One region of the uncultured Rummeliibacillus sp. genome, then DNA from elsewhere that is predicted to be linked to it. Evidence: riboswitches for the same ligand, from Rfam matches in the RefSeq annotation. Region 1 holds a riboswitch; each other region holds the start of a gene.
The links. A riboswitch is a leader RNA that binds a small molecule or an ion and turns the genes downstream of it on or off. The one in region 1 is predicted to bind S-adenosylmethionine.
Positions count from the first base shown of each region.

Region 2: another riboswitch for S-adenosylmethionine. It lies ahead of Q0977_RS15685 (hypothetical protein); the one in region 1 lies ahead of Q0977_RS05550 (O-acetylhomoserine aminocarboxypropyltransferase/cysteine synthase family protein).
Region 3: another riboswitch for S-adenosylmethionine. It lies ahead of metA (homoserine O-succinyltransferase); the one in region 1 lies ahead of Q0977_RS05550 (O-acetylhomoserine aminocarboxypropyltransferase/cysteine synthase family protein).
Region 4: another riboswitch for S-adenosylmethionine. It lies ahead of Q0977_RS12840 (bifunctional homocysteine S-methyltransferase/methylenetetrahydrofolate reductase); the one in region 1 lies ahead of Q0977_RS05550 (O-acetylhomoserine aminocarboxypropyltransferase/cysteine synthase family protein).

Region 1 covers NZ_CAKQBI010000006.1:28,883-32,501, reverse strand. The annotation lists gene Q0977_RS05555 (homoserine dehydrogenase) at 1-426, opposite strand, end outside; gene Q0977_RS05550 (O-acetylhomoserine aminocarboxypropyltransferase/cysteine synthase family protein) at 768-2,063, opposite strand; SAM riboswitch class I at 2,199-2,314, opposite strand; gene Q0977_RS05545 (DASS family sodium-coupled anion symporter) at 2,602-3,619, shown strand, end outside.
Region 2 covers NZ_CAKQBI010000034.1:17,106-20,724, forward strand. The annotation lists gene Q0977_RS15675 (dicarboxylate/amino acid:cation symporter) at 1-757, shown strand, start outside; gene Q0977_RS15680 (hypothetical protein) at 782-952, opposite strand; gene Q0977_RS15685 (hypothetical protein) at 1,320-1,679, opposite strand; SAM riboswitch class I at 1,800-1,902, opposite strand; gene Q0977_RS15690 (helix-turn-helix domain-containing protein) at 2,195-2,992, shown strand; gene Q0977_RS15695 (hypothetical protein) at 3,081-3,500, shown strand.
Region 3 covers NZ_CAKQBI010000016.1:9,787-13,405, reverse strand. The annotation lists gene Q0977_RS11335 (aminotransferase class I/II-fold pyridoxal phosphate-dependent enzyme) at 1-369, opposite strand, end outside; SAM riboswitch class I at 768-873, shown strand; gene metA (homoserine O-succinyltransferase) at 1,105-2,013, shown strand; gene Q0977_RS11325 (translation factor GTPase family protein) at 2,115-3,619, shown strand, end outside.
Region 4 covers NZ_CAKQBI010000021.1:26,848-30,466, forward strand. The annotation lists gene Q0977_RS12830 (protoporphyrinogen oxidase) at 1-650, shown strand, start outside; gene Q0977_RS12835 (class A sortase) at 765-1,424, shown strand; SAM riboswitch class I at 1,579-1,677, shown strand; gene Q0977_RS12840 (bifunctional homocysteine S-methyltransferase/methylenetetrahydrofolate reductase) at 1,836-3,619, shown strand, end outside.

The DNA of each region.
Region 1 (3,619 bases):
TTGCATTGTCTTAATAACTGGTACTCCACCAGCTACAGTCGCTTCATAACCAACTTGAACGCCGTATTTTTTCGCTTTCTCTTGTAAAGCTAAACCGTATTTAGAAAACATTACTTTGTTCGCAGTAATAATATTGCATCCTTTTTCAATCGCCTTTGATAAATATCTATAAGCTGGCTCTTCTCCAACAATTGCCTCAAAAACCACTTCTAAATCTGGAATTGCTAAGATATCCTCAAATTTATCTGTTAATAATTCTTTTGGAGCATGTGAACGCGGCTTATTCACATTACTTACAAGAATTTTAACAATCTCAATATCTACTCCTAAAGTATCTTTGAATTGCTTTCGTTTTTCATTTACTATACGAAAAATACCTTGACCAACTGTACCGAAACCAAGAATCGCTACCTTCACTGTTGTCATATCATTCGCCTCCAAATTTCTCTTCTTTATATTGTGAAATACATATGTTCACTTCATACGCATTCAATTTGTGATTTATCTATCATTAACATGTGACCTATACATGTAAAGAAATCTTTAAATACTGAACTTAAAGTTGATTTTAGCTCACATACGGACAGATTACAAGAAAAATCTTTCTGAGAAGGACAATTGTTTTTTCTGAGAGGTCATGAAAACCGCTTACATCATTGATTTTATCGAATTTTTAGATTATTTTTAAAAAGCCAATTTATATAAGAGAAAAAGAGTGAACGTGTTTAACGCATCACTCTTTAAACTTTTGCTTCCCGAATCCAGTTTTATTTTGCCTCTTCAGGTTTACCGACTTTCGCAAATGCGGCCTCTAGTGCTTCTATTATATCTTCCGCAGCTTCTAAACCAATTGACAGACGAACTAATTCTTCCGGAACACCAGATTTTTTCAATTCTTCTGGACTTAATTGTTGGTGTGTTGTAGAAGCAGGATGAATGATTAGAGAACGAGCATCCCCAACATTCGCCACGTGGCAGAATAATTCAATGTTATCAATAAGCTGACGACCAGCACTTCGTCCACCTTTAATACCAAAAGTAAGGACAGATCCAAAACCATTTTTCAAGTATTTTTTAGCATTTGCAGCAAATTCGCTATCATCAAATCCATTGTAATGCACCCATTCTACTTGGTCATTTTGACGAAGATATTCTGCCACTTTTCTTGCATTTTCATTATGATATGGAACTCTTAAATGTAAAGTTTCTAATCCTTGGAGTAAATTAAACGCAGCGTCAGGGCTAAGTGTTGGTCCAAAATCTCGTAATAATTGAACGCGTAAACGAGTTGCAAATGCTGCATTTGCTGTATCAACACCGTAACGTAAACCATGATAAGATTCATCTGGCTCTGTATAATCAGGGAATTTACCACGTGTCCAATCAAATTTACCGGCATCTACTACTACCCCAGCAATAGTTGTACCATGACCGCCTATCCATTTTGTTGCAGAGTGAACAACAACATCTGCACCAAATTCAATTGGATTGCAACCTACAGGTGAAGCAAATGTATTATCAATGATTAATGGAATTTCATGTTTGTGTGCAATTTTTGCTAATGCTTCAATATCTACGATTGAAAGACTTGGGTTTCCAATGGTTTCAGCATAGATAGCTTTTGTATTATCTTGAATAGCTGCTTCAAACTCATCATTATTTTTTTCGTTGACAAATGTTGTTGTAATACCATAACGAGGTAACGTGTTCGCAAATAGATTATAAGTTCCTCCATAAATACTAGATGCGGATACAATATGATCACCTGCACGTGCGATGTTCAATATTGAAAATGCGATAGCTGCCATCCCTGAAGATAAAGCAACTGCTGCTGTACCTCCCTCAAGTAATGCAATTCGTTTTTCAAATACATCTACAGTAGGGTTCATAATACGAGAATAGATATTGCCTGGTTCTTCTAATGCAAATAATTTACGTGCATGTTCAGAATCTTTGAATTTATATGCAGTTGTTCGGTATACAGGTACTGCAATAGCTCCTGTTGTTGGATCTGGTGTTTGACCACCATGAACTGCTAAAGTCTCTTTACGTAATTCTGTCATTTTAAATTCCTCCTAAAAATTTTTTAGATGGAAAACGGAGGTGTGTTAAAGGGTTTTTATAAAGTCATTATTCCAATGCTTATAAAAAATAAAAACCCTTCTTCACGTAAGAAGAGGGTTGATTAGCATTTCCTCCCCTTATCTTTCAGACTCGCTTAGAATCTGTAGGAATTAGCACCGTAGCAAGTATTCATAAACTTACTGGTTGCTGGGCATCGCAGGGCCTATCCCTCCGCCGCTCTTGATAAAGGTTATTTTTTTATTCCATCTTGTTGAGGTAAGTATAGAAGATAAATAGAATAAAAGTCAACAACTTTCTGAATAATTAATCATTTTGAAAGGGATTTATTTCTTGTATTATATTTTTTGTAAGAATCACTAGTACAATATTTTCCTATCTTTTTAATCTTACTTCATAAGATAAACGTGTACTTTACAAATAAAGTATTTCATAAATTTTCCTTTTTTCGACATATATATGCACATTATATCAATAAGCACAGCCTTATAATGGAGATAAAGGAAAGGAATGATAATTATGGAGGAAGTTAAAAAGAAAAAGAATTTAAAACCTCTATGGATAGGACTTGCTTTTGCTGTATTAATAATCATGACATTTTGGCCAAACAGCGGAAATTTACCCGTAGCTGGTCAAAGGAGTTTAGCAATTCTTGGATTTGCCGTTATTTTATGGGTTACAGAAGCTGTTTCTTATCCAGTAAGTGCAGCCATGATTATAGCAATTACTGGAATATCAATCGGATTAGCACCCACTCTTGAAGATCCTTCACTAGAGTATGGTACAGCTAATGCTTTGAAAATGGCTTTAGGTGGTTTTAGCAATTCTGCCGTCGCATTAGTGGCTGCTGCTCTTTTCTTAGCTGCTGCCATGCAAGCAACAAATTTACATAAGCGACTTGCCTTATGGATTTTATCCCTGGTCGGTACAAAAACTAAAAATATCGTATTTGGAGCAATCATCGTTTCGATTATATTAGCATTTTTCGTACCAAGTGCCACAGCTCGGGCAGGAGCAGTTGTGCCCATCTTACTAGGTATGGTCGCTGCATTCGGCCTACCAAAAGATAGTAAACTAGCTGCATTATTAGTCATAACTTCTGTACAAGCTGTATCTATTTGGAATGTTGGCATTAAGACAGCTGCTGCGCAAAATATGGTCGCATTGAGTTTTATCAATAAAGAATTTAATACGGATATTTCCTGGAGCCAATGGTTTATATACGCAGCACCATTCTCAATTATTATGTCCATCGTGCTATTCTTTGTAATGATTAATCTGATTAAACCTGAAACTCAAAAAATTGAAGGCGGCAAAGAATTGATTGAATCCCAGTTAAAAGAACTAGGACCTGTCAAATCCGCTGAAATTCGTCTAATTATTATTTCTTTAATTTTATTATTCTTCTGGGCTACTGAAGGAAAGCTACACCCATTTGATACGACAACTGTTACAATTATTGCTATCGCAGTATTATTAGCCCCCAAAATTGGTGTCTTTGATTGGAAACAAGTAGAAGGTCTTATTCCATGGGGTA
Region 2 (3,619 bases), on a different contig from region 1:
AGTAAAGTCTGCTTTAAAGGTAGTTGATGAGGCTAATGAAATTATGCTGTATTTAGTATCATTAGTTATGAAATTTGCACCATATGGTACATTTGGTTTGATCGCTTCTGCGATTGGTAAACAAGGATTTGATGCGATTAAAGCAATGGGACTTTATATGATTGTCGTTTTAGTCGCATTAATCGTTCACTTTGTTTTGGTTTACGGTGGTGCGCTTAAATTTTTGGCGAAAAAGAATCCAATTCAATTTGTGAAGGATTTCTTCCCGGCCATGACGGTTGCGTTTAGTACTTCAAGTAGTGGTGCAACATTGCCGATTTCTATGAAATTAGCTCAAACTAAACTAGGTGTCCCTAAATCTATAAGTAGTTTCGTTCAGCCGCTAGGTGCGACAGTAAATATGGATGGAACAGCCATTATGCAGGGGGTTGCAACTGTATTTATAGCACAAGTATATGGAGTCAATCTTACTATCACAGAATTAGCGATTGTTGTCATCATCGCAGTTCTTGCAAGTATTGGTACAGCAGCAGTGCCTGGAGCTGGTCTGATCATGTTAGCAATGGTATTAAATGCTGTGTCATTACCAGTAGAAGGAATTGCTTTAATAATCGGTATTGACCGAATACTTGATATGGCTCGTACGGCAGTAAATGTGTCAGGAGATGCTGTATGTGCAATGTACGTTTCGCAAACTGAAAAAGGTAGCGAAGAACAATATACAGAAAATGAAAAATCACTACCTCAAGCACAATAAGGCGGGGTAGCGAAAAATTTCAGATTAATGAAGAACAACTAAGTCCTTAATCTCTTCATAGGTTAAGGACTTTTTCTTTGGTTTCTTTACTTTATTAGCCAATCCACGCAAAACGATGGGGAATCCACGTATTTTGGGATCCAATCCACGCAGATCAGGGTTTAATCCACGCAATCGAGCATCCAATCCACGCAATTCAAAATTGAATCCACGTTCCGGACAATTTAGGTCATCCGTAAGTGCATCAAAGAAAAGAAGGAGATACTCCTATTAAGCGCGACAGATATTTCATTAGATTCAAAAAAACTATCCGCGATAAGTAGTCTTGAACTATCAAGAATGATTAGAAATCCAATCCACGCAATCGAGCATCCAATCCACGCAAATCAGGGTTTAATCCACGCATTTAGGAATCCAATCCACGCAATCGGGAGTTCAATCCACGCAAATAGAAATTGAATCCACGTTCCGGACAATTTAAGTCCTCCGCGAATGAATCAATCCAGAATGAAACAAGGGAACACTCCAAGCTTAGCGGGTGTTCCTTTGTTTACGTTACAGATTATTTTGATGTACAAATCACTGTACGGTGCCCGTGAGGAAATACATGTTTCATATAATTTCCTGAGGTTACTGGAATCTTGAGACCTTTTTGTTCTAAAATCATCCAAATTGTTCGGTCTAATGCAAAGATTTCTTCCTTCATCAATCGGTTTATCTGACTTTTTTTGAAAGCCAATTGATATGTCTTTCTTTGGAACTTAACTGTCATGTAGTAATGGGGCAATGTTTTGACTACTACTTCACATACATCTCCATTTTCGGATAACTCTTGTTGAACACAATTTCCAAGATGTTTGAAAAAATCCTTTGCTGATAGATGTTGAATCATTTGTGTTCGAATAAGACTACTGCTGTTCATTTTAGATTCTCTCCTTTTTTATGAGCCAAAATGGTCTCTATTTCAATAAGGTATGAAGAGAAAAAAATAAACCCCTCTACTGCAGTTGTGAATGCAATAGAGGGGTTCGCTAAATCCCGTTCGTTATCATTCAAAGCACTGCTTTGCTGGATGAAGCACCTTACCGCTTGGCAGGTTGCTGTGAAGTCAATGAGCCAGGACTCTCGTTCACTCTCGATAACCTTATTAAATTAAATGTATTATAGCATAATATATCTTTAGATACAAGATTGAAAGTTAAAATATGTATAATTATAGGGCTAAGTAATGGGGTGAGTTGATAAAATTTCCATAATATAATCTTTTAAATGATGAAGAATCGCTCTCCATTATGACCGTCATTAATTAAAATTTTGGGCCTTTTCTTGTTTGATAGTTTCTCATATTTCTTCCTTTCATTACAATAAAATTTTTGTCCGATTTTCTTTCCTACTTTCTATGTAATTAGTAAATAGAAAGAAAGTAGGTAGATGTAAGTGGCGTGTTTTGACTACTTAGCACCTTATGTCATATTTGAAAGCGTACAGGAAATGGACGAACATGTTGAGGGGCATATTCGAAAAAATTTTTATGAATTAACCGAATCTGAAAAAGCTGTCTTATATAAAGTCGCATCGCATGCACTAGATTACCCAGGGGTATGTCATCTAAAAGCAAAAACAATCGCAGAATCTTTAGGAATATCTATAAGAACCGTTTTTCGAAGTTTAAAACATCTTGAAGAACTTCGGATTATTCAACGTATACATACAAAAAAGATGAATGGCATTAAAGGTGCCAACATCATTTTAATTTTAGCTTCACATGACACATCGAGCGTGTCACATCAAGAAAACGCCGAAAATGCATGTGAGCGTAAGGGTGAAGCAACTAATTTTCAAAAGGAACCATCTAATTCTCTTAATCAAAAACAAATATATGTAAAACATACCTATCCGATGCTAAATTCATCATTAAGAAATCGTATCTTCCATCATCTAGCTGCAACTACTGGTGAAACAAAGGAGACAAAGAGATTCCTAGACGTAATCCAAAAACAACTCAAGCCTTTACTAAAGTGGGAAGTATGGCAATCTCAAAAAATGAAGCTTGAAGAGATCGGATTCACACTTTTTAAAGAAGTTGTTCAAAAAAGTAAGAAATGTAATATCAAAAACCCTTTTGGTTATTTGTATTGCAGATTAAGTAAAAAATTGGATGAAGTAATGATGGAAATGATAGAAACATATGCAGCCGAAGCAAGGGATGGCGATTGTAGTGTAGTAAACGAATGAAGATGAAGCATTGGATTTATTTTTATCATATGTATTTATTTGGCATAAAAGATAGTGATGATTAGGTTATCAAATAGGGGATGATTTGATGAAAAACTATTTTATATTAGTATTTATTGTTGCATTAGTACTTGGGGCGATTACTTATTGGAATTTCTACGAAAATAAAATTGACGGAAGTTCGGAAAATAGCGTATGGAAAGCCGAATATGTAGAAGAAAAGATTGGTGGAAGTTCTATAGGATGGATAGCAAATGTCGATCAAAAAAATGATGAAAAATTGACAGTGAAGAAGCTTGAACTTATAAAAAACGGAAAAGTAATGGCTGAGCAAACAGAGTTCAAAGAGTTTAAAGATATTAATGGAAAAAACTACACACTCCATCCTTTTTCGTATCCCGAATTGTATGGAGGAGACGCACCAGAAAAAGAAGATTCCTATCATGTACGGATTATATGGGAAGATCATGCGAATAAAGAACATACGGATGAGATTGAATTGAAGTGAGAATTGCATAGGGATTTAGTAAAAATTAATAAAAACAAGACGGTTGCGTTAGTCCGTTTAATTTGAAAAGGAAACTTAACAAAAAAGGACTTCTTTTAATTATGTTAATAATTTAAGAG
Region 3 (3,619 bases), on a different contig from region 1:
TGTTGTTAAAACATAATCTCCCGGGTTACAAAAGGCCATTGGTACATGAACTAAACCTTCTTGAGAACCCATAGTTTGAATAATTTCTGATTCGGGATCTAAATCTACATTACTACGACGTTTATAATAATTTGCAACAGCTTGGTAGAATTTTTTCGTTCCGCCCAAAGTATAACCGTAAGAACTTGCTAATGCTGCTTGATTAGAAAGTTCCATACGTACTTTTTCATCGGGGGGGAGGTCTGGGCTACCGAGACTTAAATCGATTAACTTAGTACCAGAAGCTGCTTTACGATTGGCGGCCGCTTTTAAATCTCCGAATATTGCTTTTGGAAACATAGCCATTTTTTTTGATCTTTCGATTTTCACTAGTAAGCACTCCTTAGTTAAAACTTAAATTTAACAATTATTTTATCATAGTTATCTATTATATAACAGTAAAAATTAGAAAAATTAAAAAACATAATCCGCATACAAAAACATATCCAGGAAGAATAGTCAAACTTAGTAGGTAATATAATAGATTTAATCTAAATATGTATAAAGAGTCTATTTCAAAATCCTCCTTAGTTTAAAAATGGATACTGATTGTAACCTACATTCATGTGGCTTTTTTTCAATTTTCATACTAAATTCTCCATAATTATAATAAGCTAGGAATAAGTGGTTCTTTTTCTTTAAAGTTGCTTAAGTTTCTGTTTTTCTTGTATTTTCTGAAAAGTTTGCAATATCAGCATTTCCATGTTAGGATTACATTAATTGTATAGATCTTATCAAGAGAAGCTGAGGGAAATGGCCCTATGAAGCTTCAGCAACCTCTGCTCTGCAGAAAGGTGCTAAGTCCTACAAGACAACTGTCTTGGAAGATAAGAAAACTGAGCGGAATTTAAACCTCTTTTCTTATCATAGAAAAGGGGTTTTATTTTTTATCACTCAATTACATTAAGCTAGTTCCTACATCAATTCCACCTATATAACCTAACAAACTAGTGTTAGGTTGAGAGAAGTAATTGTAGGAATTTAAGTTAGTGATTTCAATTGTCAAATTATGAATAATCTTCTCAATCGAAAGTGATTAAAGATATTCAAAAAGGAGAGTTACAAATGCCAATTAATATTCCTAAAGATTTACCTGCTACAGAACTGTTAAAAAAAGAAAAAATATTCGTAATGGATGAAGATCGATCTAGAAGTCAAAATATTCGTCCTTTAAATATAGCTATATTAAATTTGATGCCACAAAAAGAAAAAACAGAATTACAACTTCTTAGACTTTTAGGTAATACACCTTTACAAACAAACGTAACATTTCTAAATACTGCAACACATGAATCAAAAAATGTAAGTAAATCTCATTTAGAAACTTTCTATACTACTTATGAAGAGGTTAAACATCGTCGTTTTGATGGACTGATCATTACTGGTGCCCCAATTGAGCTTATGGAATTTGAAGATGTTGATTTTTGGGAAGAAATAAAGCAAATAATGGATTGGTCAAAAACAAATGTAACATCTGTTTTACATATTTGTTGGGGAGCACAAGCAGCCCTTTATCATCATTTTGGAATTGGAAAATTCCCGTTACCTGAAAAGTGTTCAGGAGTTTTTAACCATACAGTAAAAGATTCAACTGTAAAATTATTAAGAGGGTTTAATGACGTGTTCACTGCACCACATTCACGTAATACTTCGGTTTCATTAGAAGAAGTCGAAGCGCATCCTGAATTATCAGTGTTATCCTCTTCTGATGAAGCTGGCCTTTTTATAGCTATTTCAAAAGATGAAAGATTAATAATGGTAACTGGCCATTTAGAATATGATGCTTGTACATTGAAAGATGAGTATGAAAGAGATGTCGCAAAAGGTTTAGACATCCCTATACCTAAACATTATTTTCCAAATGACGATCCAACGAAGAGGCCTTTGAATGTTTGGCGTTCACATACACATCTACTATTTTCAAATTGGTTAAACTATTATGTATACCAAGAAACACCATATGAATGGGAGTGAACAGACCGTTGTAAGCAAACGAATGCTTGCAACGGTATTTTTTATGAGAGAAAGGATTTGATATACTAATGTTAATGAAATATTAGAAATGAGGAAGTACAATGTTTAAAACAATCGGGGTTTTAGCACATGTCGATGCTGGTAAAACGACATTTTCCGAACAGTTGTTATTTCATACAAATAGTATAAAAACTAGAGGCCGCGTAGATCATAAAGACGCTTTTTTGGATTACAATGCGATAGAAAAGGAAAGAGGAATAACTGTTTTTGCGGAACAAGGTAGATTTATAAAAAATGGAGATACTTATACAATTATCGATACGCCTGGACATATAGACTTTTCTCCTGAAATGGAAAGGGCTATAAAAGTAATGGATTATGCAATAGTCATAGTAAGCGCTGTTGATGGAGTAGAAGGCCATACAGAAACAATTTGGCAACTCCTCAAAAAACACGAAATTCCTACTTTTCTATTTATCAATAAAATTGATCAAGAAGCTGCAAATGTTCCTAAAGTACTTAAAGAATTGCAACAAGAATTAGATCAAAATATTCTTCCAATTACTAACTGCTTAACAAATCAAACTCTATCAGAATCAGTTATTGAATTTATCGCTGAACATGATGATGAATTATTAGAAAAATATTTGGAACAAAATATTGATATGCAACTTTTTTTATCAACATTTCGACGCTTGATACAAAATAGAGAAGTATTTCCTTGTGCATATGGTTCCGCCTTAAAAGATATCGGTATAGTAGAATTTTTAGATCAAATTTCTATTTTAACGGAAACAACATATAATATAGAGCGCCCTTTTACTTCAAGAATATTTAAAATTAGACATGATAATAATAGGCAACGAATTACATTTATGAAGGCGTTAACAGGTACATTAAAAGTGCGTGATGAACTGAAGTTTGGAGAGAATACAGAAAAAGTAACAGAAATTCGATTATATAATGGCAACCAATATGAAGTTGTAAAAGAAGTAAAAGCTGGTGAAATATTTGCTGTTACTGGAATTTCTAGTGCTGCTATTGGAGATATAATTGGGGAGGAAGTTACCGATTATGGTCTATCAGTTAATATAATCCCAACATTACAATCGAAAGTAGTAAATGAAGGTAATGAAAATATAAAGGATGTATTAGCTTATTTTCAATTATTGGATGAAGAGGATCCTTCTTTACATGTAATTTGGAATGAGAGATTCCAAGAAATCCATTTACATGTTATGGGGATTATTCAGTTAGAGGTATTAACTGAAGTTGTTAAAAATCGATTTGGTTTACATATATATTTTGAAAAACCTCAAATATTATATAAGGAAACAATAGCGTCAAAAGTAATTGGATATGGTCATTTTGAACCTCTAAAACATTACGCTGAGGTGCATCTTCTAATGGAGCCAACTGAAAGAGGAGCAGGTATAATATTTGAAAATGCCTGTCAAGCAGATGACTTATCTGATGGTCACCAAAGATTAGTGAAACAACATATTTTTGAAAAAGAGCACCATGGTTTATTAACTGGTTTTCCTATTACAGATATTAAGTTTACGTTACTGACAGGACGAGCTCATATTAAGCATACAGAAGGTGG
Region 4 (3,619 bases), on a different contig from region 1:
CAACGACGAATATTACAAAAAGTGATGACCGATATATATGTTCGTTTGATAAACATGAAAATATTATCGCCGACTATATTGTATTAGCAACCCCACATGCAGTAACGAGTAAGATATTAAAAGACAAAAGAATTGATGAAGAACTAAATACCATTCATAATGCTTCTATTATTACCATTTATGTAGGATTTAATATTCCTGATGAAAAGCTACCAGCTGATGGTACGGGCTATATAGTATCAAAAAATAGTGATGTAAAATGCAATGCTTGTACTTGGACAAGTCGCAAGTGGAACCATACATCTAAATCGGGTAATTTACTTGTCCGTCTATTTTATAAAAGCTCAAATCCTATATTCAATAAGCTCAAACATTTAAACGAAGAAGAGTTAACTGCAATAGCATTGGAAGATATTAAGAAATCATTAAAATTAGATAGCGAACCAGCTGTTGTAAATGTGACAAAATGGAATGATTTAATGCCTGTCTATGGTATGGGACATGCAGAAACGGTAAAATCATTGACTACCCAATTAGAAGAAAAATATCCACATGTTATTTTAGCAGGATGCTCATATTATGGAGTAGGCATTGGAAATTGCATTAAAAACGGACAAGACACAGCAGAAAAAATTATCCAATCAATTTAATAATTCTAAGTTTCTATGACCAAGAGCTAATCTCTCTCTTGGTCTTTTTTTATTGTAATATTGGAACTCACTATGTAACATGGAAAGATAAGAAAAAAGAAAGAGGTTTATAAAATGATGAGAAAGTTGAGTTTAGTGCTCGGTATTTTATTACTCTTTACGGGATTAGTATTGACCTTTCAAAAACCAATAATGGTATTGTTGGTAGATAACATGTCTAAGGAAACAATCCAAAAGACCAATATTGAAAAAGCAAAGACAACACCACAGGCAACTTTCGATTTTGCAAAGGTGGAAAATATTCGTTTACAAGATGTACTTGATGCCCAAACGAAAAAGAAAGATGTACATGCAATTGGAGCAATTAGTGTACCGGATGTTCATATGCAATTACCAATCGTCTATGGAATTTCAAATATTAATTTAACGGTTGGTGCAGGAACGATGAAACAAGATCAAGTTATGGGACAAGGAAATTACTCTTTAGCTGGGCATAATATGAATAATGGTAAAACCTTATTTAGCCCATTAACAAAAGCACAAGAAGGTATGAAAGTTTATATTACAGATTTCAGAAATATATACGAATATCAAATTTCTGATATGTTTATCGTCAAGCCAACACAAGTAGAAGTGATTCAAGATCAAGGAGATGAAAAGCTAATCACACTTGTCACCTGTAACTATAATGGTGAAAAACGTATGATTATTCGCGGAAAACTCATTAAGAAAGAAACATATACTGATGATACGAGCTATTTTAAGTTAAAATAAATTTTTATAGCTTACTAAAAGTCTTTCCTTTTACAACCGTAAAATGAGTTGCAATTATAAAAAATACAAATGTAACTCATTTTTTCATATGTCCTTGACGAAAAGTATATTAAGGAGTATGATTCTTTTAATTATTCTAAAAATTAAATATTATTTCTTATCAAGAGAAGCTGAGGGACTGGCCCTATGAAGCTTCAGCAACCAGCCAATTGGTCAGGTGCTAATTCCAGTGGAGTAATCCTGTAGATAAGAAGGAGCAATCAATATGCATTCTAAAACCTTCTTATTTTTTGTTAAGAAGGTTTTTTATTTTAAATTTGATGAAATTCCCACATCGATTTTTCTCACAAGCTCAATGTGGAAAATAATACCGAGTGGTAGGACTACGGTGGAAAAGAAAGGAAGGACAGTATGGGACTTTTAGAAAAACTTCAATCGCAAGTTTTAACTGCAGATGGTGCAATGGGAACATTATTATATTCGTATGGAATCGACTATTGTTATGAGGAATTAAATGTTAAAAAGCCAGAAGTTATTGAGAATATCCATCAACAATATATCGATGCAGGTGCAGACATTATTCAAACGAATACTTATACAGCAAACGCTATTAAATTAGAACGATATGGTCTTGAAAATTCTGTGAAAGCCATAAATGAGAGTGCCATTCAGATTGCAAAAAAAGTTGCTTCAAAAGGGGAACAGTTTGTTTTAGGGACAATCGGTGGTATTCGGGGTATTCGAAAAAGTGATGCGACTTTAGACGAAATCATTCGGTCGTTGGATGAACAGGCAGGAATTCTACTAGCTGGTAATCCGGATGGACTTTTGCTTGAAACTTATTATGATTTTGATGAATTAAAGGCAGCAGTAAAGCATTTGCGCAGAATCACTGATGTTCCAATAATTTCGCAAGTATCGATGCATGAACCAGGTATTTTGCAAAATGGTTTACGATTAAATGATGCTCTTCACCAATTAGAAGCAATCGGCGCTGATATCGTAGGCGTTAACTGTCGCTTAGGTCCACACCATACTATCCAAGCCTTTGAAGATGTAGAACTCCCATCAAAAGCCTTTCTTTCGGCTTATCCTAACGCAAGCCTTTTAGATGTTGAAGATGGCAAAATAGTTTATGAATCTGAGGCAGAATACTTTGGCAGATCCGCAGTATTGCTAAGAGATCAGGGAGTAAGGTTGATTGGTGGATGTTGCGGAACAACACCAAAACATATAGAAGCGGTCAAACACCGTTTGGCAGATCTACCACCAATTCAGCATAAAGTAGTTAAGCATAAAGAAGTCATATTGATTAAAGAAGCTACAAAAGAAAGTTATAAGCCACTTCATGAGAAGGCGAAAAAGGAACGTTCTATTATAGTGGAACTTGATACACCAAGGCATTTGGAAATCGAAAAGTTTATAGAAGGTTCCAAGGCTTTATATGAAGCTGGAGCTGATGCTGTGACCATGGCAGATAATTCACTTGCCTCACCGCGAATTAGTAATATGGCGATGGGATCAATATTAAAGCTAAATAATAATATTCGCCCTCTTGCCCATATAACCTGTCGTGATCGGAATTTAATCGGTTTGCAATCACATTTAATGGGGTTAAATGCGTTGGGCATTCATGATATTTTAGCGGTTACAGGCGACCCATCCAAAGTAGGGGATTTTCCAGGCGCAACAAGTGTATATGATGTCTCTAGTATTGAACTTCTCCAACTTATAAAAAAATTGAATGAAGGTATTTCATTTTCTGGAAAGCCACTCCGGAAAAAAGCGAATTTTTCAGTAGCTGCAGCATTCAATCCTAATGTACGTGTAGTAGAGCGTGCAGTTGGTCGGTTAGAGAAAAAAATCGAAGCGGGTGCAGATTATTTCATCACACAACCTGTCTATAGTAAAGAAAAAATTATTGAAGTGTATGAAGCAACAAAACATTTAGAAACGCCTATATTCATTGGTATCATGCCACTTACAAGTGTAAGAAATTCGGAATTTCTGCATCATGAAGTGCCGGGTATTAAGCTTTCTGAAGAAGTATTAGAACGTATGAGAGCGACAGGTGAAGATAAGGAAGCCGCGAGATTTGAAGGAATTGCTATTGCAAAAGAGCTGATTGATACAGCGGCCGAATTGTTTAATGGAATCTATTTAATCACACCATTTATGCGTTATGATATGTCAAT